Rubinisphaera margarita: one gene and its partners. The protein of the gene in region 4 binds, or shares a complex with, the protein of the main gene of each other region. Links are inferred from orthologs where the notes say so. Each region holds a gene or a part of one and is shown on either strand. Other genes may lie near its edges. The genes, in order: L1A08_RS09535, accC, accB and accD.

What was found.
Region 1: the proteins of accD (region 4) and L1A08_RS09535 are in contact, whole or in part, in a solved structure (PDB 8UXZ), measured with the Escherichia coli proteins. The link is inferred for Rubinisphaera margarita from one-to-one orthologs.
Region 2: the proteins of accD (region 4) and accC are in contact, whole or in part, in a solved structure (PDB 8UXZ), measured with the Escherichia coli proteins. The link is inferred for Rubinisphaera margarita from one-to-one orthologs.
Region 3: the proteins of accD (region 4) and accB are in contact, whole or in part, in a solved structure (PDB 8UXZ), measured with the Escherichia coli proteins. The link is inferred for Rubinisphaera margarita from one-to-one orthologs.

What each region holds. Positions count from the first base shown.
Region 1 is NZ_JAKFGB010000012.1:237,717-243,407, forward strand. Bases 627-3,591 are described here. They hold L1A08_RS09535 (acetyl-CoA carboxylase carboxyltransferase subunit alpha), read left to right. Parts: upstream 627-1,601; coding sequence 1,602-2,582; downstream 2,583-3,591. Other genes in these bases: L1A08_RS09530 (serine/threonine protein kinase), read left to right, coding at 627-1,537; L1A08_RS09540 (hypothetical protein), read left to right, coding at 2,747-3,031; L1A08_RS09545 (hypothetical protein), read left to right, coding at 3,004-3,348. Outside these bases: more of L1A08_RS09530, read left to right, coding at 188-626; L1A08_RS09550 (AAA family ATPase), read right to left, coding at 3,714-5,691. UniProt on the Escherichia coli protein: Component of the acetyl coenzyme A carboxylase (ACC) complex. First, biotin carboxylase catalyzes the carboxylation of biotin on its carrier protein (BCCP) and then the CO(2) group is transferred by the carboxyltransferase to acetyl-CoA to form malonyl-CoA.
Region 2 is NZ_JAKFGB010000009.1:381,769-387,471, forward strand. Bases 2,727-5,703 are described here. They hold accC (acetyl-CoA carboxylase biotin carboxylase subunit), read right to left. Parts: upstream 4,896-5,703; coding sequence 3,558-4,895; downstream 2,727-3,557. Other genes in these bases: L1A08_RS04880 (6-phosphofructokinase), read right to left, coding at 2,727-3,262; accB (acetyl-CoA carboxylase biotin carboxyl carrier protein), read right to left, coding at 5,034-5,549; L1A08_RS04895 (M24 family metallopeptidase), read right to left, coding at 5,647-5,703. In the rest of the region: L1A08_RS04870 (serine/threonine-protein kinase), read right to left, coding at 1-1,215; L1A08_RS04875 (peroxiredoxin family protein), read right to left, coding at 1,230-1,907; more of L1A08_RS04880, read right to left, coding at 2,237-2,726. UniProt on the Escherichia coli protein: This protein is a component of the acetyl coenzyme A carboxylase complex; first, biotin carboxylase catalyzes the carboxylation of the carrier protein and then the transcarboxylase transfers the carboxyl group to form malonyl-CoA.
Region 3 is NZ_JAKFGB010000009.1:385,560-391,061, reverse strand. Bases 2,727-5,502 are described here. They hold accB (acetyl-CoA carboxylase biotin carboxyl carrier protein), read left to right. Parts: upstream 2,727-3,744; coding sequence 3,745-4,260; downstream 4,261-5,502. Other genes in these bases: accC (acetyl-CoA carboxylase biotin carboxylase subunit), read left to right, coding at 4,399-5,502; L1A08_RS04895 (M24 family metallopeptidase), read left to right, coding at 2,727-3,647. Outside these bases: L1A08_RS04905 (C2 family cysteine protease), read left to right, coding at 1-1,503; L1A08_RS04900 (nitroreductase family protein), read left to right, coding at 1,697-2,335; more of L1A08_RS04895, read left to right, coding at 2,544-2,726. UniProt on the Escherichia coli protein: This protein is a component of the acetyl coenzyme A carboxylase complex; first, biotin carboxylase catalyzes the carboxylation of the carrier protein and then the transcarboxylase transfers the carboxyl group to form malonyl-CoA.
Region 4 is NZ_JAKFGB010000010.1:99,099-104,648, reverse strand. The notes cover bases 1,193-4,016. They hold accD (acetyl-CoA carboxylase, carboxyltransferase subunit beta), read right to left. Parts: upstream 3,114-4,016; coding sequence 2,271-3,113; downstream 1,193-2,270. Other genes in these bases: rpe (ribulose-phosphate 3-epimerase), read right to left, coding at 3,829-4,016; L1A08_RS07620 (histidine phosphatase family protein), read right to left, coding at 3,148-3,720; L1A08_RS07630 (serine/threonine protein kinase), read right to left, coding at 1,193-1,990. In the rest of the region: L1A08_RS07635 (ATP-dependent helicase), read right to left, coding at 1-933; more of L1A08_RS07630, read right to left, coding at 1,106-1,192; more of rpe, read right to left, coding at 4,017-4,581; L1A08_RS07610 (PQQ-binding-like beta-propeller repeat protein), read right to left, coding at 4,623-5,550.

The DNA of each region.
Region 1 (5,691 bases), on a different replicon or contig from region 4:
AAACAAAAAGTTCCAGGCCGATCCATTCTTCTGGCTCCAGGCTCCCCGGGTGTTCGTTTCCCGAGGTTGGTCTCTGCATCAGCTCGTGAGTTCTCACTGGCTTGCCGCGACGTCGAAACCGTTCCTCAGGTAGCAGGAACCGGAGTCGAAGAAGAGCATCGGTCGCGCTGCGGACGAGGTGATCAACGTGTCCGAAGAACTGACAATCGATAATTATCGCCTGGCCAATCTTGTCGCCAGTGGATCTTCCAGCCAGATCTGGGAGGTCTACGATGAGGAAACCAACGAGCGATTTGCCATGAAGCTCCTCCTCGAGGAGGCATTCAAGACGGCAGAGGCCAAGGCGACGCTGAAGCGCGAATTCAAAATCGCCTCGGCGTTCGACCATCCGAACATCATCCAGGTCTTCGACCATCGGCAGACGCGCAAACAGGCGTACTTCACGATGGAGCACTTCGGCGGGCCGAATCTCAAGCAAATTATCCGTGGCGATCTGCTCGTCATTCATGTGCGATTTCGTAAGCTGGTCGAATGCCTGCTGATGGCCCTTGGGCATGTTCATGAGCAGGGTTGGCTGCATCGCGATGTGAAACCCGACAACGTGATGATGTCCAAGGCCACCGATGTGCGGCTGATTGACTTCTCGCTCTCGTCGAAAGCACCTTCGGCTGTGGCCAAGCTGCTGAGCGGCAAATCGAAGCACATTCAGGGGACGCGAACCTACATCGCGCCCGAGATCGTCCGCCGGAAACTGCCGACGGTTCAATCCGATCTTTACAGCTTCGGTGTGATGCTGTTTGAGTGCCTGACCGGTCGACCGCCATTCATGGGCAGCACGCCAAACGACCTGCTCATGAAACATATTCAGGAGCCACCGCCACCGCCGTCAGCCTTCCATCCCAATATTACCACGGAGATGGACAAGTTCATTTTCCGGCTCCTCGCCAAGAAGCCGGAGAATCGTCCGGAATCGGCTGGGGATCTGCTTTCGGAATTCCGCGCGGTGAAGATCTTCAAGGAGGATCCTGAAGAGCATCACAAGGTGAAAACGGAGAAGGAAAAGGAAGATCTGGAGACGTCGGTCGCATCCAAGCTCGACAGTCGTTCTGACGCCGAACGACAGCAGCGCATTCGTGATGGCCTCGAGGTGGCGCCAGAACCCAAACCGGTCCCGAAACCCGCTCCTCCAGCCGCGAAGCCGGCTGCTCAAAAGAAGCCGCCCGCACCGCAACAGCAACCTCAGCGTCCGCCCCAGCAGATGCCGATGCAGCCCCCGCCGGGCTGGCAGCAGCCGGGGCAGCCTTATCCCATGCAATATCCGGGGATGCCGGGGCAGCCAATGCCGCAGTATCCAACGCAACAGCAGCCTCAACAACAGCGACCCCAGCAGCCGCGACCTTCGCAGCCCGCGCCGCCCCAACAAAAGCCGGCTCAAGCTCCGCCGCCTGCTGCGAAGCCAGCACCGAAGCCGGCTCCCAAGCCGCAGGACAATCCAGAGGATCTGCCTTTTGCCGATGAATTGCCAGATATTCTCTGAAACGATACTGTCCTGATCAGAACTGTTTCTGCCGTCCCAATATTTCAAGACAAGACCGCCGCCAATGACTGTCCGGCCCCTTTCGTTTGAACGCGATATCCACGATCTCGAAGAACGCCTCGAGTCCCTCGAATCCCAGCAGAATCAATCGCCGGAGACGTCGGAAGCGATCAAGAACATGCGGGCGGAGATCGTCCGCCTGCGACGCCAGGTCTTTGATAATCTCGATGCCTGGCAGACGGTTCAGGTCGCTCGTCACGAGAATCGACCGCAGACGCTCGATTACCTCAATCTGATTTTCGACGAGTTCATTGAACTGCACGGCGACCGGGCCTATGGCGATGACCGCGCCATTCTGACGGGCTTTGCCCGGATCGATGGGCGTAAGGTTCTGTTCGTCGGTCAGCATAAGGGCCGCAATCTCAAAGAGCGCAATACGCACAACTACGGCATGGCTCATCCGGAAGGTTACCGCAAGGCTCTGCAGAAGATGGAGCTGGCCGCCAAGTATCATCTGCCGATCATCACGTTCATCGACACTGCCGGAGCCTATCCGGGGATCGAAGCCGAAGAACGGGGTCAGGCCTACCAGATTGCTTACAACCTTCGCGAGATGTCGCGGCTCGGTACGCCGATCATCAGTACCGTGATCGGCGAAGGTGGGTCCGGCGGTGCACTCGGGATCGGAGTTGGCAACTACGTCTGCATGCTGCAGTACTCGTACTATTCGGTGATCAGTCCGGAAGGCTGTGCGGGAATTCTGTGGAAGCACGTCAAGCACGCTGATAAGGCGGCCCGCGCGCTCCGCTTTACCGCGGAGGATCTGCTGAAGTTCAACGTCGTCGATAAAGTTGTTCCTGAGCCATTCGGCGGAGCCCACCGCAATCACCGTCAGGCGGCGACCAATCTGAAGGTCGAACTGGTTCAGGCGCTTCGCCAGATGAGTGGTCAAACTCCACAGCAGTTGATCGATCAGCGTTATGATCGGTTCCGCAAGATCGGGATGTTTGAAGAAGCGGCCGGCGGAGCGGAAGCGGTCGGCTGATCCTGAGTCGACAGGAAGTGGTCATTGCGATGAGTATCAGGCCCCTTCCTTTCGAACGAGATCTCGCTGAACTCGAAGATCAACTTCGTGTGATCGAACAGCATTCGTTCGCCACCGTCGAGTTACACGACTCGATTCGCGCTCTCTGAGTTCGACTGAACGCAATTCGTTCCGAACGCTTTGATCAACTCGACGCCTGGCAGATCGTCCAGGTTGCGCGACATGAGCATCGCCCTCAGACGCTCGACTATCTCGATCTCATTTTCGACGAGTTCATCGAACTGCACGGTGATCGCTGCTACGCCGACGACCCCACGATCGCGACCGGGTTTGCGCGGATTGATGGACGCAAGGTGATGGTCGTGGGGGCGAAGGCGGATCCGACGGGGCACTCGCGATCGGCGTCGCCGATGATCTCTGCATGCTTCAGTTCGCGTATTACTCGGTGATGACTCCGGAAGGCTGTGCGGGGATTCTCTGGAAGCATGTGAAGCACGCCGACCAAGCCGCTCTCGCATTGCGGCTGACCGCTTCCGATCTCTCCGATCTCGGCATCGTGGATGCCATCGTTCCGGAGCCGATCGGCGGGGCACACCGTGAGCCTCGACGGATGGCGGCCACGCTCAAACGTGAACTGCTGCGCGGTCTGCGAATCGTCGAATCGATCGAGCCGCAGCAGTTGACCGAACATCGCTATCAGCGGTACCGCCGCATCGGAGCTTTCACGGAATCGCAGGATGAAGCCATTCCATTCAATGGGCGCTGAACCCGAAAACCAAGCGGTATCCAACGTCCGATAATGTCCGTTATGTATCATTCGCGATTAAAAATCGCCTATACATTCAGAAAACGGGAAACGGAGTGTTTCAGAGGTGTGCTGTTGAGAGCGACCTGACGCGTCCAGTCGTTGCGGTTCGCCGATCTCGATCGACGATGCTTCGTCTCGCGTCGTTTCGACGCACGGCTGTGAATCGGATTGATCGAGCAAGACGCCCGTCTTCGCTCACCGTTCAGCGGTTCTCGTTAAGCGTCGTCGTGTCCGCGAACGCGGTACTGCGGACTCGATGCAATCGACGACGGCACGGTCACAATGCGTTCGTCGATATGCGGTCGTCGGTCGATGCGTATCCGTTATTCGTTTTCGACTCTAGCGTCGCCGTTCAGCGAAGGCAATTTCAGGAAGCGATCGAGATGTCCGCGGAAGACTTTCTCGACGCGACCGGAACGCACGCCCGAACGGCGATCACGGACAACGGCGGAGGGGCCGCTTTCATAAATGCGAATGATGCGACCGTCGTCGGCCGTTCCCGCCCCCCTGCTCCGGAATGCATTCACGTGAGCGGCGAGAAGCGAGACGAGCCGTTCTTCAATCGACTGCGAAACCCCGTCGGTGTGAAGGCGAAGTGAAAGCATGCTTGGCGTGTGGACCAGACGCACGTCCCAGACCGGACGATCGATGAAGCGACCGCGGACATTCTTCAATGGCTGCACCTCAACGGAGATGTCCTCTCGCTGGAACTCTCCATCAACTTCATCGACCGGCAGCACATCGACTTTCACACGGTCGCGATACTTGTCGCCAATCGCGCCATCCTTGCGAGTCAGTTCGTGGATCCCGGTTTCTTCATTCAGATAGGCGGCGGCTCCCAGACCGCGGACGAGAAACGTCACGCTGTCGTTCGCCGGCGATTCGGTAATCTGATCAGCCAGCGGTTCGAACTGCAGACGGTAACGTCGCGCCCAGTGGCGGTACATGTTCGCTATACGCACAAGTCCGTTCTGGGACTCCCCTTTCCTGCTCAGCCGCGTGATTGTAAGAAACGCATCTCCGAACAGCGGCGATTCGCTGTCCTGGTCGATCAGTTCGAGCAGTCGCGTTCGCAACTCGAAGAAATGAAGGTCATCGACGTTGAGCTTTCGCGTCGCTTTGCGGTTGATCGTTCGTCGCAACACGCCGAGTTGCCGCGTTGCCGTTTCGAGCCGAAAGATCTGGTCGGAGATGAACGCGGCTTCTTCCCGATTGTCCCAGAATCCGGGAATGGCGGTTCGTGCCAGCAAATTCGTTTTTCGGGTCGACCAGTGACTCGAACGCTCCTGAAGATCTTCGACCCGTTGCCGAATTTCGTCCAGAGCGTTGAGTTCCGAAATCTGAAACGGGCTCTCGGGTGGCTCGTCATGCAACGGCGACTCGATCTCGATGCTGATTTGCCGTTGCCGTGCCGAGAGATGGATCACCGACTCAGGCGGCACGCGGCCCGTAACCAGTTTCCGAGCCAGTGGCAGAAGCAGCAATCGCTCGATCACGCGTTTCAGAGGCCGCGCCCCGAAGGTTCGCGAGTAACCTTCTCGAAGGAGCAGGGGAAAGACATCGGGATTGATATCGACTGTCAGATTGCGTCCGGTAACGCCGTTGCGTTTCAATACACGTTCGACTTCCAGTCGTGCGATCCGCTCGGCTGTGTCTCGCGTGAGCGGACGGAAGACGACAACACGATCGATGCGGTTGAGAAACTCCGGACGAAAGGTGTGTCCGAGTTCGCGATGGATGTCGGTCGAAAGCGATTCGGATTGATCAGGTTTCTGAAACCCGAAAGCGGGATTGTCGGACAACTGCGAACCGACATTCGACGTCATGATAATGATCGAGCGACGGAAGTCGGCCGTTTTTCCCTGGCCATCGGTCAGCCGACCGGCGTCGAAGATCTGCAGGCACAGATCGTAGACGTTGATGTGCGCCTTCTCGATTTCATCGAGCAGAATGATGGAGAAGGGCTGTTTGCGGACGATGGACGTCAGCACGCCGGGACGGCCTCGACCGCCGTTGAGTCGTTCGAAGGCATCGTAGTGCGCGAACTCACTCATATCGATTCGCGAAAGCCGGCGGGCATCGCCGAAACAGTATTCAGCCAGCGAACGGGCCATCTCCGTTTTGCCGACTCCAGTGGGCCCGACGAACAACATCACTCCGTAAGGCTTCCCGGGGTCGGAGAGTCGGGCTTTGATCATCGTGATCAGGTCAACGGCCGCATTCACGGCTTCCGGCTGGCCAATAACGCGACGGTCAAAGAAGTCTCGCACCTCTTTGAGATTAAGCGAGACCTGATCGTCC
Region 2 (5,703 bases), on a different replicon or contig from region 4:
CGGACGGTCGGCCGGGATCAAGTCCACATGAACCGGGCCGGGTGGGGCGGCGGCCTGGCGCGGAATCATGACGAACCCGACGATCAGGAGAGCAGCCAGCAGCACACCGCCGCCGATCAGAAAGTGTTTCGACTTTGAAGCCCAGATATCAGGTCGAGGCGCCGGAGTGGACACTGTTGTCTGTTCGAGCAAATCGTCGATGCGATGCAGGACATCCTCGTAGCGGGCGATCCGCTCGTTGACATCGGGGGCGGTCATCGCTGCGCACAGTTCGCTGCAACCTTGCGAGACAGGAGCAGGAAACGTGCGCGACCAGTCGGTGTCGCCATTCCATTTGGCGGAGATCACCTGCATCACCGATTTGTTGGCATACGGACTCCGCCCCATCAGCATGAAAAAGAGGGTCGCTCCCAGCGAATAGATATCGGCTCGCTGGTCGACATGGGAGTCCTTCATCTGTTCGGGGGCGGCGTACGACGGCGTGCCGATCGTTGAGCCATCGAGCGTGAGTCGTGTCTTGTCCTGTTCGTTGGTCGTGGCTCGGGCCAGACCGAAGTCGGCCACTTTGACGAGCGGCAGGTTCGAATCGCGATGCAAGGCGGTATCGTCCCGCGTCAGCAGCAGATTGGCAGGCTTGATATCGCGATGGGTAATCCCTTGGGCCCCGGCGTGCGAAAGCGCAGCCGTCACCTGCCGCAGCAGTAATAGGGCGGTTCGTTCCGGAAGAGGACCTTCCCGCGTGATCCATTCCTGGAGAGTTTCGCCATCAACCAGTTCCATCGCCAGGTAAATGCGGCCCTGACAAAGGCCGTAATCGTAAGCGGCGACAATATTCGGATGCCGCAGGCGCGCCACGAGCCGGGCTTCCTGCTGACTTCGTGTTGCCGAACTGGCGTCGCTCAGCTTCATTAACTTGAGCGCGACGATCCGATCGAGATTCAACTGCCGCGCCTTGTAGACGGCCCCCATGCCGCCGCTGCCGAGCAGGTCGAGCAGTTCATAATCGGGAATGAAGTTGGTCGGATCGGTCAGCGGAATCAGATTCTCGACCTGTTGTGGATCGAGCAGTCCCTGTTCGTAGGCTACGTCAAGTGTCGCGAGATCCTTCTCACGGGCGACTTCCGTCAGTCGCTCCACCTCGTCGGCATCCAGGTACCCCTTGCGGATGACGAGATTCAGCAGGGTGATTTCAGAAATTGCGCTCTGTTGATCCATGGTGTGGAAATGTTTCAGTCCTGAGCGGCCTTGAGACTCTCCAGAATCTTCTTAACCGACGGCCGGTCGGCAGTGTGATCTTTCCCCACGTAGGCCAGGAGGACATTCCCCTGCTTATCGATGACATACGTCGAAGGATGGGCGTTCTGTGAACGGATATCGAAAAAATCGACGGCTTTGAATTCTTCGTCGAGCAGAATCGGGAACGGGACCCGATCCATTTGCGCCTTGCTGTCGGTCTGCGCGACCTTGATGAATTCATCAAGATGATCCCGAGGCCCCGGATAGACAACGAGAATCTCTGTCTCAAGTTCTTTAAACTTGTCGTAATTGGCAATCAGGCGAGCTGTCTGCGTGGTACAGAACGGACAGAGTGTGCCGTAGAAACCCTGCGTGAAAATCAGCACGACATTCTTCTCGCCCAGCACATCCTTCAGCAGCACCGGGTTGCCGTCCGTGTCCACGAACTGCAGATCATCCAACCCCTGAGGCGGAGTCGTATTCGAGGCCAACTCGTCTTTGAAGACGATGTTCTCCGGCGTGACATTGTAGTAGTCGTTGCCGTAGTCGGAGTCCGAAGAGTACGAGTAAGTCGTCGCCGGTGGCGGCGTCTCCGGCTCTGAACAGCCCCCCAGAAGCGGAGCAATCGGCAGGCAGACCGCAAGCATGATTCGCAAAACGCGGCAAGACATTAGACAGGCCCGTCAATGAGAGTTCATCATGAGGTACAGGATACGACCATGATTTTATCATAACGTACACCCTGATTGCGAAGAATCCCCTGTCATTCGGAATATTACGAACCTTTACGCCGTCGCTACGGGAGTCGACTTCTCTAGCGGCGCCCCGCTTGCAAAGTAGACCTCTTAACTCAAAACGTCAGTGAGGGACACACCTCACACGCCTTCGCTCACGCGTCGGGTTGGGATGTCCAGTGTCCCTCGTTCGGATCGCTGGTCGCAAAAAAAAAGCACCCGTCTGATTCTGACGGGTGCTATTGGATTCTGTTTGTATTCCGAGATTACTTCAGGAACACGGCGGCTTCTTCGTAGAAGGAGTCATCCAGGACTCGCATCTTGTCGACGGCATCTTTGAGAGGCACGCCGACGATTCGGGTCCCCTTCAGTGCGACCATCTTGCCGAAGTCTTTGTCGAGGGCCAGCTGACCGGCGTGGACACCACAGCGGGTTCCGAGCACGCGGTCGAAGGCACTCGGGCTTCCGCCACGCTGCAGGTGGCCGAGGATGACCGAACGGGTTTCGATTTCCATCCGCTCTTCGATGATCTTGGCAACCTGATCGCCGATTCCACCCAGCTTCACATGACCGAACTCGTCCAGTTCCTGGTCTTTGGTCACGAAGTCTTTGCTCAGCTTCGCGCCTTCGCTCACGACGACGATGCCGTACTTCTTGCCGGAATCGAGCTTTCGCTTCAGCGTCTCGACCATGTCGTCCAGGTCGACCGGCTTTTCCGGAACCATGAAGTAGTCGGCTCCGTTGGCGATGGCCGAGTAGCAGGCAATCCAGCCGGCGTGACGTCCCATCACTTCGACGACCAGAATTCGGCGATGCGATTCGGCGGTCGTGCGGAGGCGATCGATGGCGTCGGTGACGATATTGATACAGGTATCGAAACCGAAGGTCTGATCGGTGGCACTCAGGTCGTTATCGATGGTCTTCGGGCAGCCGATGGTCGGGAAGTTCTTTTCCGAGTACAGCTTGCTGGCCACGCCCAGCGTGTCGTCACCGCCGATGGCGACGAGGCAGTCGAGTCCGAGCTTCTTGAAGGTCTCGAGGATCTGATCAATTTCCGCCGGATTCTTCCAGGGGTTCGTGCGGGACGAACCGAGAATCGTGCCGCCCTTGTCGAAAATCGAATCGGTGTTTGCGGGCGTCAGCTGGATATGGTTGCCGGTAATGGCGCCGCGCCATCCTTCCAGCAGTCCCAGACATTCGCCGCCAGCATTGTCGATCACTTTGACAACGCCACGAATCACGGGATTCAGACCCGGGCAATCCCCACCACCAGTAAGCAGACCAACTTTCATCGTTATGATTCCTCTAGTTATCGTTACGGAATGTACCCTGGGTCAGATGGACAGTGGGCCTTGAGCCGATCACTCGACCGTATGGCCGCGTAGGAACGTTTGGGCCTGAAAATCAGGACGCCATGCGAACGGAACGGCGACACCGCGAAATAAACTGCTCTCGTGTCAGCCATCAGCCGACGTCCGGGTTCCAGTGCCAGCCCCAGGCCGACATGGCGAAATCCTGTCCATCAGAAGAGGCAAAGCGCGTGCTGCCTCTGTTGCGCCCAGAGCTTAATGAATTGCGAGCGAGATTTCAAAACGTCCGTTCGAGGAACGTGGTATCGATTTTCCCCTCTTTGAACGCCGAATGAGCCAGTACACGGCGAGCCAGCGGAATCGTCGTTTTCACGCCTTCGATGACGAACTCGTCTAGAGCCGCCAGTGCGCAGGCGATCGATTCTTCCCGCGTCGGGCGATGGACGATCAGCTTTCCGATCATCGAATCGTAATACGGGCTGATCATGTACCCTTCGTGGACGTGCGAATCGAAGCGAATCCCCAGCCCCCCCGGAACACGCAGTTTCGTGATTCGCCCCGGGCAACCACGGTAGTCGTTCTCCGGATCCTCGGCGTTGATGCGAATCTCGATCGCCGAGCCGTTGGTCTGGATGTTCTTCTGCTTGACCGTCAGCTCTTCGCCGGCGGCAACGCGGATCTGCTGCTTGATCAGGTCAATACCAGTCACCATTTCACTGACCGGGTGCTCGACCTGAATGCGGGCGTTCACTTCGATGAAGTAGAACTGATGCTCCTTGTCGACGATGAACTCAACCGTCCCTGCGTTGTAATATCCGCAGGTCTTGATGAGCCGAACGGCCGATTTGCAGATATCTTCGCGGACGGACTTCGGCAGGTCCGGAGCCGGGCTTTCTTCGACCAGTTTCTGGTGCTTCCGCTGCGTGGAGCAGTCGCGTTCCCAGAGATGGACACAGTTGCCGTGCTGGTCGGCAAGAACCTGCACTTCGACGTGCCGCGGACGTTCGATGTACTTTTCGAGGTAAACGCCCGGGTTCTTGAACGCCTTCTCGGCCTCCTGCCGAGCCGCGCTGAAGCCGGATTTCAGCGAGATCTCGTTCATGGCGACCCGCATCCCTTTTCCGCCGCCACCAGCGGTGGCTTTGATCAGGACGGGATAACCGATGCGGCCGGCCACTTCGAGGGCGGTTTTCTCGTCGACCACGAGGCCATCGCTTCCTGGAACGACATTCACCTTGGCTTCGGCTGCAATCTTGCGAGCCGAGACCTTGTCGCCCAGCTTCTCCATGGCGGTGTGATGCGGGCCGATGAACTCGATGCTGCACTCGCGGCAGACTTCGGCAAAGTGAGCGTTCTCCGCCAGGAAGCCATAGCCGGGGTGAATCGCCTGAACGTTGCCGATCTCGGCCGCGGAAATGATGCGATCAATCAGCAGATAACTTTCGCCTGCCGGGGCTTTGCCAATGCAATAAGCCTCGTCGGCCAGCGAGAGGTAATGGGCGCCGCGATCGGCTTCACTGTAAACCGCGACGGTTTCGATGCCCATTTCGCGGCAGGCCCGCATAATTCGCAGGGCGATTTCGCCGCGGTTCGCGATCAGAATTCTCTGGAACATAAACCCGTTTGCCTATCGGATCATCATCCGACATGAGAACTGAATGTGAGCGGAAATCGAAATCGATTCCCGAGTGATTCGCGCTTCCGTAAGTCTCCCCGGGATGAGAGCGGGCGGACGTCCGCAGCTGCTCCACAACTATTTCGGACGCACCTTGAACAGCGGCTGGTTGAAGTCCACGGCGTCGCCATCTTTGACGAGGACCTTCTCGATGACACCGGAACACTCGGCGGGAATCTGGTTGAACACCTTCATCGCTTCCACCAGGCAGACCGTGGTGTCCGGAGAGACGGTTGAGCCGACCTTCACGAACGCTGGATCGTCCGGGCTGGGCGATGAATAAAACGTGCCCACGGTCGGACTCTTGATTTCAATCAGGCCTTCATCAGCGGCCGAAGGGGCCGCAGCTGCGCCGGCTGCAGAAGCAGGAGCCGCTGCCGGGGCGGCGGCTGGTGCCGGAGCCTGCGGCATGGCCGGCATCGCTGGCATTGGCATGGCCGTCACCTGAGGGCCACGACGGAGACGCCACTGTTCGTCGCCATTTCGCAGGTTGACCTCGGTCACATCATGAGCTTCCATCATCTCGATCAGTTGCCGCAGCTGCGCAAGATCGAAAGAGCCCTTTGCGGAAGTGCCTTTTGGTTTGTCGTTCATATGCTTTCTATCGCTCACCAGAGCCCTTGATACTGTCAGTGAAGAGCTGTTCGAGACGGGCGGTGGCAGCAGACTGGGCGTTGCGCGAGTGCTGCCGTCACCGGATTACACTTGATTCCAGGTCTTTCGGAAGTGAGGACAGAACCTCAATCCC
Region 3 (5,502 bases), on a different replicon or contig from region 4:
ACCAAAATGTATCACAGCCAGGGGGAAGCTCTGGAAACTCGCGAACTGCTTTCGGTCTCCAAACTGTGGATGAGCGGTTCAATGCTGGTCGTCAAAACCGATAACGCTTCGACCCACGTCAAGGTTCGTCAGGTTGGCTCCAGCGTGCAGGTCGAAGACGTTGGTTCCAGCAAGAAGTGGAACTACTCAAACACCCAGGTGAAGTCGGTCGAATTCCAGGGAGGCAATGGGAACGATCGCTTTGTGAATTACTACCGCACGTTGCCCGTCCGAGCCTTCGGTAATGCCGGCAACGATTACCTCGAAGGTTACGACGGAGCCGACTACCTGAATGGCGGAAGTGGAAATGACACCCTGAAGGGATTCGGAGGCAATGACCGGCTCAGTGGAGGATCTGACAACGACACTATCGACGGCGGCAGCGGGAACGATATCGCCTGGGGTGGAACCGGAAACGATGTGCTGCTCGGGGGCTCGGGAGATGATCAACTCATCGGAGAAGACGGCAACGACCACCTCAACGGCGGTAGCGGAGCCGACAAGATGTGGGGCGGAGCCGGCGATGACATCCTGATCGCAATCGACAACGGGGTTCTCGACTATATCCAGAGCGATTCGGGTCGCGACGCGATCTGGGTCGACAGAACCGGCTCAAGCACCGACCGGATGTACGGCAACAGCAGCAGCGATACCGTCCAGCAGGTCGGCAGCTTCGCCAATGGAGCCGACCGTACGTTGAACGGCGATACCATCACTCCGCCGAAGGTGCTGAAGAGCGGGCAAACCCACACAGCATTCCGCGATCGGCCTTTGTTCTCGACCTCCGGTCCAACCGTGAAGGACATCGATCAGGGGGGACTGGGCGACTGTTACTTCCTGGCGGGACTGGGAGCGATTGCGATCGACAGTCCGACAGCTCTGAAGCATAACATTGTTGACTTTAACGACGGAACCTACGGCGTCCGCTATGGCAACAGCTTCTACCGGGTCGACAATCGTCTGGCGGTCGATTCCGGTTCCTCGACTCCAGCTTACGCCGGGCTCGGGGCTCAGGGCAGCATGTGGGTCGCGGTCGCCGAGAAGGCCTGGGCTCACTACCGCACGGGACAGAACAGTTACGCCTCCATTGAAAGTGGCTGGTCGGTCGAAGTGAACCGGGCATTCCGAACAAGTTCGGCCGTCGATCGGAAAATCAGCAGCTTCTCCAATGCGAAATCCTTCGGGAATTACGTCGGCACACTCTGGAACGGATCTCAGGCTGTCACGATTGGATTCGAAGGCGACAGCAAGAAGGAGACTTCCGGTAAGCTGATCCTCGGTCATCAGTACACGGTCACCGGAGTTCAGCGTGACTCAGCCGGGAATGTGACGTTGATCACCCTTTACAACCCGTGGGGAACGGACGGAGCAGCAGCCGAAGGAAATAAAACCGATGGCTTTGTCACCGTAACTCCCGCTGACCTGTTCAAGCTCGCCGGCCGTGTGAATGCAGGACGCGTTTAACGGGTTTGCGTAAGACCGAAAACGGAATGAAGTGCGGGCCGAACACCGGGCGGGCAGGAATGCCGGTCCGGTGTTCTTCATTTCAGGGGTTCACCGAAAGCCCGTTGGACACCGGTCGCGTTCGAAGAAGACCTCGCGAGTCGCTATAACATCCGCGAAGCCGAATTCTTGACTCAAATCAATGAGAGAATCCATGCGCGCAGAAGTTCTGTCTGAAGTCATTCGCGAACGTTGTACCGAGAAAGTGCTGTCGTCTGAACCATTTCCTGCTTCGGCGGAAACGACGCTGACCGACCAGTTGCTGGAACTAGCCGCCTGGGCTCCCTTTCATCGGCCGGCGGATGCGACGCATCTTCAGGGCAGAGAACTGGCAGCCGTTATGCCCTGGCGGTTTTACGTTCTCGATGCCGCGAGTTGCCGCAGGCTGAGAGATCGGCTGCTGGGAAAGGACAGCTCCAAGATCATGGAGATGCTGGCGACTGCCGACTGTCTGGTGCAGGCGACCTGGCTGCCGAACCCGGCCGAATACCAGACCGACGGTCTGTTTGCTCCGACGCTGGAGAATATGGAACATCTGGCGGCCGCCGGAGCAGCGGTGCAGAACCTGCTGCTGGGAGCGACGGCCAGCGGAATCCGTAACTACTGGTCGAGTGGCGGCATTCTACGGACGCCGGAGGTGTTTGACCTGCTTGGCATCCCGCCACGGGAACTTCTACTCGGTTCTTTGTTCTTCTTCCCGCAGGACGTGAGGAACGCCACCGTGGCGACCAGCAAGTTGCGTGACAAACGGGGGCCGCTATCGGGCTGGGTCGAGCGGGTGTCGGTTCGTTAGAGCATTTTCATGCTTCTCCTGCAGTCGAATCCTGAATTCGCTCTAGACGAACGCGGAGGCTGAAACCCGATTGCGCCTTGCTATTCGTTCACCAAACGTTAAAAAAACAGACCGAGCATCAGTCCTGTCTCTGTTGAAAACCGACTGTTCTGTCGCTTTCCAGTCACTTCACGGCCATTCGCGTCCTGTCCTGCGATGAGGAACCCCTATGATCCCACAGCATCGATTCGCCGCACGTCGTGAGAAGCTCAAGAAGGTTCTCAAGAAAGAGAAGCTTCCCGCAGTTCTCATCTGCAACGAAACGAACATCCGCTATCTCACCGGTTTCTCGGGTGACAGCAGCTGGTTGCTGATTGGAGAAAATGTGGAGCGGATCATCAGCGATGGCCGCTTCACGACACAGCTGCAGGAAGAGTGCCCCGATGTGGAAGCGGTCATCCGCTCGGTTGACCGGACCCTGTTGCAAACTACGGCCGACAATCTTCGCTCCCTCGATGTTCCCGTCTGCGGCTTTGAATCCACCGCCATCAGCTACGATGCCGCCGCTCAACTGGAAGAGGTGGTTGAATCCCCGGATCTGATTCCGGTCAAAGGGCTGGTTGAGCCGCTGCGGGCGATCAAGGATCCGGATGAAGTTCGGGAAATCCGCGAAGCAGTCCGTCAGGCGGAAAAAGCGTTTGACTATTTACGGGCGACGCTGACCAGGGACATGACCGAACTTCAGGCCGCTTTTCTTCTGGAAGAGGGGATGCGCAGGTTCGGAGCGGTGGGTGCCGGGTTCGAAATTATTACCGCGGTGGGCGAGCGAGCGGCGTTACCTCATGCCCGTCCGGGGCAGACAACCATCGGCGAGTCCCCGTTCCTGCTGGTCGACTGGGGCGCCCGGACACACGCGGGGTATGTCAGCGACTTGACGAGGATGATCATCACAGGTAGCATCTCGTCCAAACTTCAACGCATGTATGAGGTTGTGAAAACTGCCCAGGAGGAATCGATCAAAGCGATCGGCCCCGGGGTTCGGGCCAGCGATGTCGATCGCATTGCCCGGAAGGTGATGGAAGATCACGGTGTTGGTCCGAAGTTCAACCACGGTTTGGGGCACGGTTTCGGTCTTCAGGTTCACGAAGCCATTCGGCTCGGTCCGACGTCAGAAGACGTCTTCAAGCCGGGAATGGTTGTGACTGTGGAGCCGGGGCTGTATTTTCCCGGGTGGGGCGGCATCCGCATCGAAGATGACGTTCTGGTAACCAAAGACGGGATTGAGGTTCTGTCCTCACTTCCGAAAGACCTGGAATCAAGTGTAATCCGGTGACGGCAGCACTCGCGCAACGCCCAGTCTGCTGCCACCGCCCGTCTCGAACAGCTCTTCACTGACAGTATCAAGGGCTCTGGTGAGCGATAGAAAGCATATGAACGACAAACCAAAAGGCACTTCCGCAAAGGGCTCTTTCGATCTTGCGCAGCTGCGGCAACTGATCGAGATGATGGAAGCTCATGATGTGACCGAGGTCAACCTGCGAAATGGCGACGAACAGTGGCGTCTCCGTCGTGGCCCTCAGGTGACGGCCATGCCAATGCCAGCGATGCCGGCCATGCCGCAGGCTCCGGCACCAGCCGCCGCCCCGGCAGCGGCTCCTGCTTCTGCAGCCGGCGCAGCTGCGGCCCCTTCGGCCGCTGATGAAGGCCTGATTGAAATCAAGAGTCCGACCGTGGGCACGTTTTATTCATCGCCCAGCCCGGACGATCCAGCGTTCGTGAAGGTCGGCTCAACCGTCTCTCCGGACACCACGGTCTGCCTGGTGGAAGCGATGAAGGTGTTCAACCAGATTCCCGCCGAGTGTTCCGGTGTCATCGAGAAGGTCCTCGTCAAAGATGGCGACGCCGTGGACTTCAACCAGCCGCTGTTCAAGGTGCGTCCGAAATAGTTGTGGAGCAGCTGCGGACGTCCGCCCGCTCTCATCCCGGGGAGACTTACGGAAGCGCGAATCACTCGGGAATCGATTTCGATTTCCGCTCACATTCAGTTCTCATGTCGGATGATGATCCGATAGGCAAACGGGTTTATGTTCCAGAGAATTCTGATCGCGAACCGCGGCGAAATCGCCCTGCGAATTATGCGGGCCTGCCGCGAAATGGGCATCGAAACCGTCGCGGTTTACAGTGAAGCCGATCGCGGCGCCCATTACCTCTCGCTGGCCGACGAGGCTTATTGCATTGGCAAAGCCCCGGCAGGCGAAAGTTATCTGCTGATTGATCGCATCATTTCCGCGGCCGAGATCGGCAACGTTCAGGCGATTCACCCCGGCTATGGCTTCCTGGCGGAGAACGCTCACTTTGCCGAAGTCTGCCGCGAGTGCAGCATCGAGTTCATCGGCCCGCATCACACCGCCATGGAGAAGCTGGGCGACAAGGTCTCGGCTCGCAAGATTGCAGCCGAAGCCAAGGTGAATGTCGTTCCAGGAAGCGATGGCCTCGTGGTCGACGAGAAAACCGCCCTCGAAGTGGCCGGCCGCATCGGTTATCCCGTCCTGATCAAAGCCACCGCTGGTGGCGGCGGAAAAGGGATGCGGGTCGCCATGAACGAGATCTCGCTGAAATCCGGCTTCAGCGCGGCTCGGCAGGAGGCCGAGAAGGCGTTCAAGAACCCGGGCGTTTACCTCGAAAAGTACATCGAACGTCCGCGGCACGTCGAAGTGCAGGTTCTTGCCGACCAGCACGGCAACTGTGTCCATCTCTGGGAACGCGACTGCTCCACGCAGCGGAAGCACCAGAAACTGGTCGAAGAAAGCCCGGCTCCGGACCTGCCGAAGTCCGTCCGCGAAGATATCTGCAAATCGGCCGTTCGGCTCATCAAGACCTGCGGATATTACAACGCAGGGACGGTTGAGTTCATCGTCGACAAGGAGCATCAGTTCTACTTCATCGAAGTGAACGCCCGCATTCAGGTCGAGCACCCGGTCAGTGAAATGGTGACTGGTATTGACCTGATCAAGCAGCAGATCCGCGTTGCCGCCGGCGAAGAGCTGACGGTCAAGCAGAAGAACATCCAGACCAACGGCTCGGCGATCGAGATTCGCATCAACGCCGAGGATCCGGAGAACGACTACCGTGGTTGCCCGGGGCGAATCACGAAACTGCGTGTTCCGGGGGGGCTGGGGATTCGCTTC
Region 4 (5,550 bases):
GGTCGATCGCAGCACTTTGCGGTGCCGTTCCCGATTGTAACTGACAAGGCGGTTCGCCACGTTCAGAATCTCATCGGTGCAGCGATAGTTGTCTTCGAGCCGAACGACCTTCGCTGTCGGGAAATGGGTCTGAAACGACAGAATGTGCTTCACCTCGGCTCCGCGCCAGGCATAAATCGACTGGTCATCATCACCAACCACACAGAGATTCTTATGCGGGGCGACCATCGCCTGAACGAGCCGGAATTGCAGCTGGTTCGTGTCCTGATACTCGTCGATCTGGACATAATCGAAACGATCCTGTTGTCGCTTCAGAGCGTCCGGATACTCGCTGAACAGTTTGTCGGTGAGCAGGAGCAGGTCATCGAAGTCGACGCTGTTACGGGCTCGAAGGCGATCGCAGTATTTGCGGTATGCCATCGCGGCGAGAAACTCACGGTCGTCCGTGGCGGCATCGGGAGCCTGGCTGGTGGAGACGCCGGCTGACTTCCAGCGACTGATGATCGAAAGCAGATCGCCCGGCTTGAGAGCCGAGTCCTGCACGCGGATCGAACGCAACACTTCCCGGGCCATCGACTCCTGATCGCCGCGATCGATAATGGTGAAGTTCTGCCGAAAGCCGAGTGGTTCGATCTCTTCGCGGAGGATTCGCACGCAGAGCGAGTGAAACGTTGAAATCCAGGGCTTCGTCTTGCGGCGACCGATCAGGTTCGTGCACCGTTCGGTCATTTCCTTGGCGGCTTTGTTGGTGAACGTGACTGAGAGAATACGCTCAGCGGGAACGCCCTGGCCGATCAGCAGGGCCATGCGCGTGGTGATGACGCGAGTTTTCCCCGTCCCGGCTCCCGCCAGCACGAGCAGCGGTCCCGAGAATGTCGTCGCGGCATCTCGCTGCGAGGCATTGAGCGAGGAGAGAAGCTTACTGGACTGCATGGCGAATTTCGTGTTGAACGGCCGGAAAGCCGTGGGATGGAGCGAGTGGCGATCGAGAGCGTGCGGTGGGATCTTGGGGACGCCGCAAACGGGGAGACATCATAGCTGCTTGAACCGCAGGAGTCCCCGGCATTGTCTCGGAATTTCCGAGTTGTCAGCTGATCACGTTGAATCAGCCCTTTTTCGGCTTTTTGCGGACCAGAGCCCGGAAGGCCGTCGTCATTTCCTGAACCGACTGCCAGCGGTCATCGGGATTCTTTTCGAGACCCTTCATGATGATCTGCGCGACAGAATCGGGAATGCCCGGAGCGACCTCACGGATCTCTTTCGGCGGACGGTTGAGGTTCTTAACAATCTGATCCAGCGTTTTGCCTCGAACGTAGGGAAGCTGATTGGAGAACATCTGGAAGCAGGTCACCGCGTAGGAATAGACGTCGATTCGCTGATCAGTCTTCTGCCGCCGGACCAGTTCCGGAGCCATGTAATCGGCTGTGCCGGTGCGGTTTCCGGGTGCCTGAAACGGTGCAGTATTCGGGACCGCGAGTCCGAAGTCGATCAATTTAATCTGACCATTCGCGGTGGTGAGAATGTTTTTGGGGCAGAAATCGCGATGGATCCAGCCCTGTTCGTGGAAATAGTGCAGGGCCTCGCCCATTTTGATGATCCAGGTCATCCGATACCGTTCGAGTGTTTCGTTCTGAAGTTCGACCAGCTGCTGGAGTCCGAAACCGTCGATGTATTCCATCACGATGAATGGCTCGTTCTCGGTGCTCAGGCCGTACTCGAGCGTCTTGACGATGCAGGGGTGCTGCAGAGACATTCCGACGGCACCTTCCTCGGGCCGGGACAGGCCGGGAAAGCGGGCGTTCATTTTCTCCAGAGCATCGCGATCGATCATCTTCAGAGCGACGAACTGCTGCGATTGGCGATCGTTGGCCTTCCAGACCTTGGACATTGTTCCCATGCCCATCTGGGAGATCAGCTCAAATCGCGATTTCAAGTTCACTCGCGGCGGACCGGACGGCTGCCGCTGGAACAGATTCTTCAACAGTTGCATGGCACTTCCATGATACGTTTCAGGCTGGCCCGCCCGGGGATTGCGAAGAGTTCTCCAGATCGTCCCTCAAGTTTACCAGAAGCCGGCGTCCCACGGGATGAGCAACATCGTGGATCGTCGCAGGTTTGCCGGAAATGTGACTCCGTGAGGTTCGCTGGCTTGCGGTCCCGGCTCGCCCTGTAGGCTGGATAGGCGCAGCCGTATCCCAGCATTGCGGGTCCATAAAACTGAGATACGCCTTTGGCAGTCCCAGCCTGCAATCGACACGGACGTTCGGAACTTACGGCTTGATTTCGCAGTAGTCGATGAACGACGCGATCTCCGTTCGCAGTTCGTTGCGGTGGATGATGCGATCGATGAAGCCGTGTGCGAGCAGGAACTCGCTGGTCTGGAAGCCTTCCGGCAACGGAGACTTCACGGTGGCCTGAACCACGCGGGGGCCGGCGAATCCGACCAGTGCCTTGGCTTCCGCCACAACCAGATCGCCCAGTGAGGCGAAGCTTGCGGCGACTCCACCCATCGTGGGGTTCGTCAGCACGGAGATGAACAGACCTCCGGCTTCATGGTAGCGGGCCAGGGCGGCTGAGACTTTGGCCATCTGCATCAGCGAGAGAATCCCCTCGTGCATACGGGCTCCGCCGCCGGAACCGCTTACGATCACGAGTGGCAACTTCAGTTCCGTCGCTTTCTCGGTGGCGCGAGTCAGCTTCTCTCCGACAACCGAGCCCATGCTTCCCATGATGAAAGCGGAATCGGTGACCGAAATGACAATGGGGCGTCCACGAAGATAACCGCGACCCGTAACGCAGGCGTCTGTCAGGCCGGTTTTCTTCTGTTCGGAGATCAGACGATCCTTATAGGGCTTGGAATCGACGAAGCCGAGCGGGTCGACCGAGCGGATGTCGGCGAACCATTCCTCGAAGCTGCCGACATCGACAAGCTGCTCGATTCGGGTCCGGGCGGGAACGTAGAAGTGATAGTCGCATTCGGGACAAATGCCGAGCAGCCGGTCGACCTGTTTACGGAAGACCGTGGACTGACATTCCGGGCATTTCAGCCAGAGCCCTTCCGGTACGCCCCGCTTCTGTGGCCGCCCGTTTGCATCCGCCTCGTCTCGTGTCATCGACAATGCTTTACCCACAAGTGCGTTATTCCGTTCAATTCTGCGCCGGCTTGCCAGGGACGTGCAGCGATTGCAGTTCGCAGCGTTTCGTCGTGTCGGCCTGGTGATGCAGGCTGACCTTGCGACCTTCGGCACAACAGGCAAACATCGTTGCCAGTGGTTCCTGGGCCACGATCAGGATCTGACGATCTTTCCGGGCGTATTTTTTTAACAATTTGTCGATTCGTTTCAACGCTTCCTGGATCGGTTCGGCATTGGGAATGAGGACCTCATTCGGGGCATCTTCCCAGTGCTTGTAGATGGTCGGAAACTTGCGTCGAACTTCGTCGATCTCAAGACCTTCCCAGAGTCCCTGATTCAGGTTCCGCAACAACTCGGTTGACTTGAGCGGCACATCGAGCTTCTCAGAGAGAATCTGAGCCGTGCCGTATGATGGATCCGACGGGCCGGTCAGAATCAAGTCGATTTCCCGATCTCCCAGGCAATCGATCAGAGATTCCACTTCCCGGAATCCGTCCTCGTTGAGTGGAAGATCCAGGGACCCCTGGACTCTGTGCTGGCAATCATAATCGGTTTGTCCAGGACGAACCAGAAAGATTTGGCACATAGATAAACCGTTGTAAAACAACGAATGGGGCGACAGCCACGCAGGCTGAGGCGTCATTCCTTTGAGAGCTGGAGCCACACCCGAGGTGCGGCTGCCAGGCGGGGTATTCTAGCCGGCAGGGCGATCGATTGCAGCCAACAGGCCGGAAACCGCTGCGGAATAGTCTTCATGGTCGAAGATTGAACTTCCACAGACAAACGTATCGGCTCCTCGCTCGGCACAAGACTGAATTGTCTCCAGTCCGATCCCGCCGTCAATGGAGAGCAACTGGTCGTCTCGCATTAACTCCTTGATCAGGAACAGTTTATCGAGTGCAACAGGCATGAATTTCTGGCCGCCGAAACCCGGCTCCACGCTCATGACGAGAATCAAATCACACGCCGAGATCCAGGGACTGATCCGTTCGACCGGCGTACCGGGGTTCAGTACGAGACCAGGGGAGCAGCCATGGGAGCGAATCGTCTCCAGCAGTTCGCCCGGCTCGGGGACCGCTTCGATATGAATCGAAATCAGATCGCAGCCGGCGTTGACATAGTCTTTGAGGTACTTCGCGGGATCACTGATCATCAGATGGGCATCAAACGGCAGTTCCGTCCGGTGACGCATCTTTTCGATCACCATCGCTCCGTAGGACAGATTCGGGACAAAATGTCCGTCCATCACATCCCAGTGAAGAACCGGAGCCCCTGCCTCTTCCAGGCGTGCGACATCGGCTTCAAGGTTCCCGAAATCGCACTTGAGCATCGAAGGAGCGATCAGCGGTCGCTTCGAGAGCAGGGACCTGGTCCGTTCATTCATGATTCTGATTTCCGGTTGAGCATCTGTAATTCCCGACAGCTCCGTCGCCGTGGACGGTGGCATAGACATTCCTGTTTGTGCCACCCGGCCGGAGTGTCGTCGCTTTACTTCAGTTTGTAGCACATCAGGCGGTCCTGCTCGCGGAGATACAGTCTACCGTCCACGACCACAGGATGGGCCCAACTCTTGTCTTCCTGATAGACCGGCATGAACTGGCCTTTGACTCGATATTCTTCAGGCGTGGCTTCAATCGCGACGACACGACCGTCCTGATAGCGGAAGATCACGTGACCATCGACGAAGACGATGGCAGCCGAGCCTTTGCCCTCGCCGCGAAGTCCGTCGCCGCCCCATTCAATTTCCCCACTCTCGAAGTCGAGGCAGGTCGGGAAACCCTGGTTCTGGTTGTGGCCGGCGTAGATGTAGCCGTCGACCAGGACGACTCCGCCGTGGTGGTTATTGAATGTCCGTTTGGCGAGCCAGTAGACCGGAACGGCCTTCACGCCGCGACCATCCTTGCTCAGCTTGAGCAGGACTGCTCCACCGCCATCGTAGCTGGATGTTGCGAAGACATGGTCGCCTTTGGTGACGGGCGTCGGGATATTCGCGACTTCGTTGGCGACCTGATTGTAACCCCAGAGGAATTCGCCATCGCTGGCCCGAATGCCGATCACGCCGCGTCCGATGAGTTGAACGTACTGCTTAACGCCGGCTCCGTTGGAAACGACGATCGACGAATAGCCGGCTCCGTCCTTGCCTTCACGTTTCTCAAGATCCGGTTCGGTGAATTCAGGGACGGCTGACCGCCAGATTTCCGAGCCGTCTTTCTTGTTCAGGCAGACGATCATCGCATCCGGTCCGCCAGGTGTGCAGAGGACACGATCGCCATCGATCAGCGGGGATTCCGAATATCCCCAGCCGGACATCATCTTGCCGTTCCACTCTTTCTTGAAGTCCTTCTCCCATTGAATCGATCCGCCTTTGGCATCGAGGCAGACGATCTTGCCGGAAGACGCGACGATGTAGAGCTTG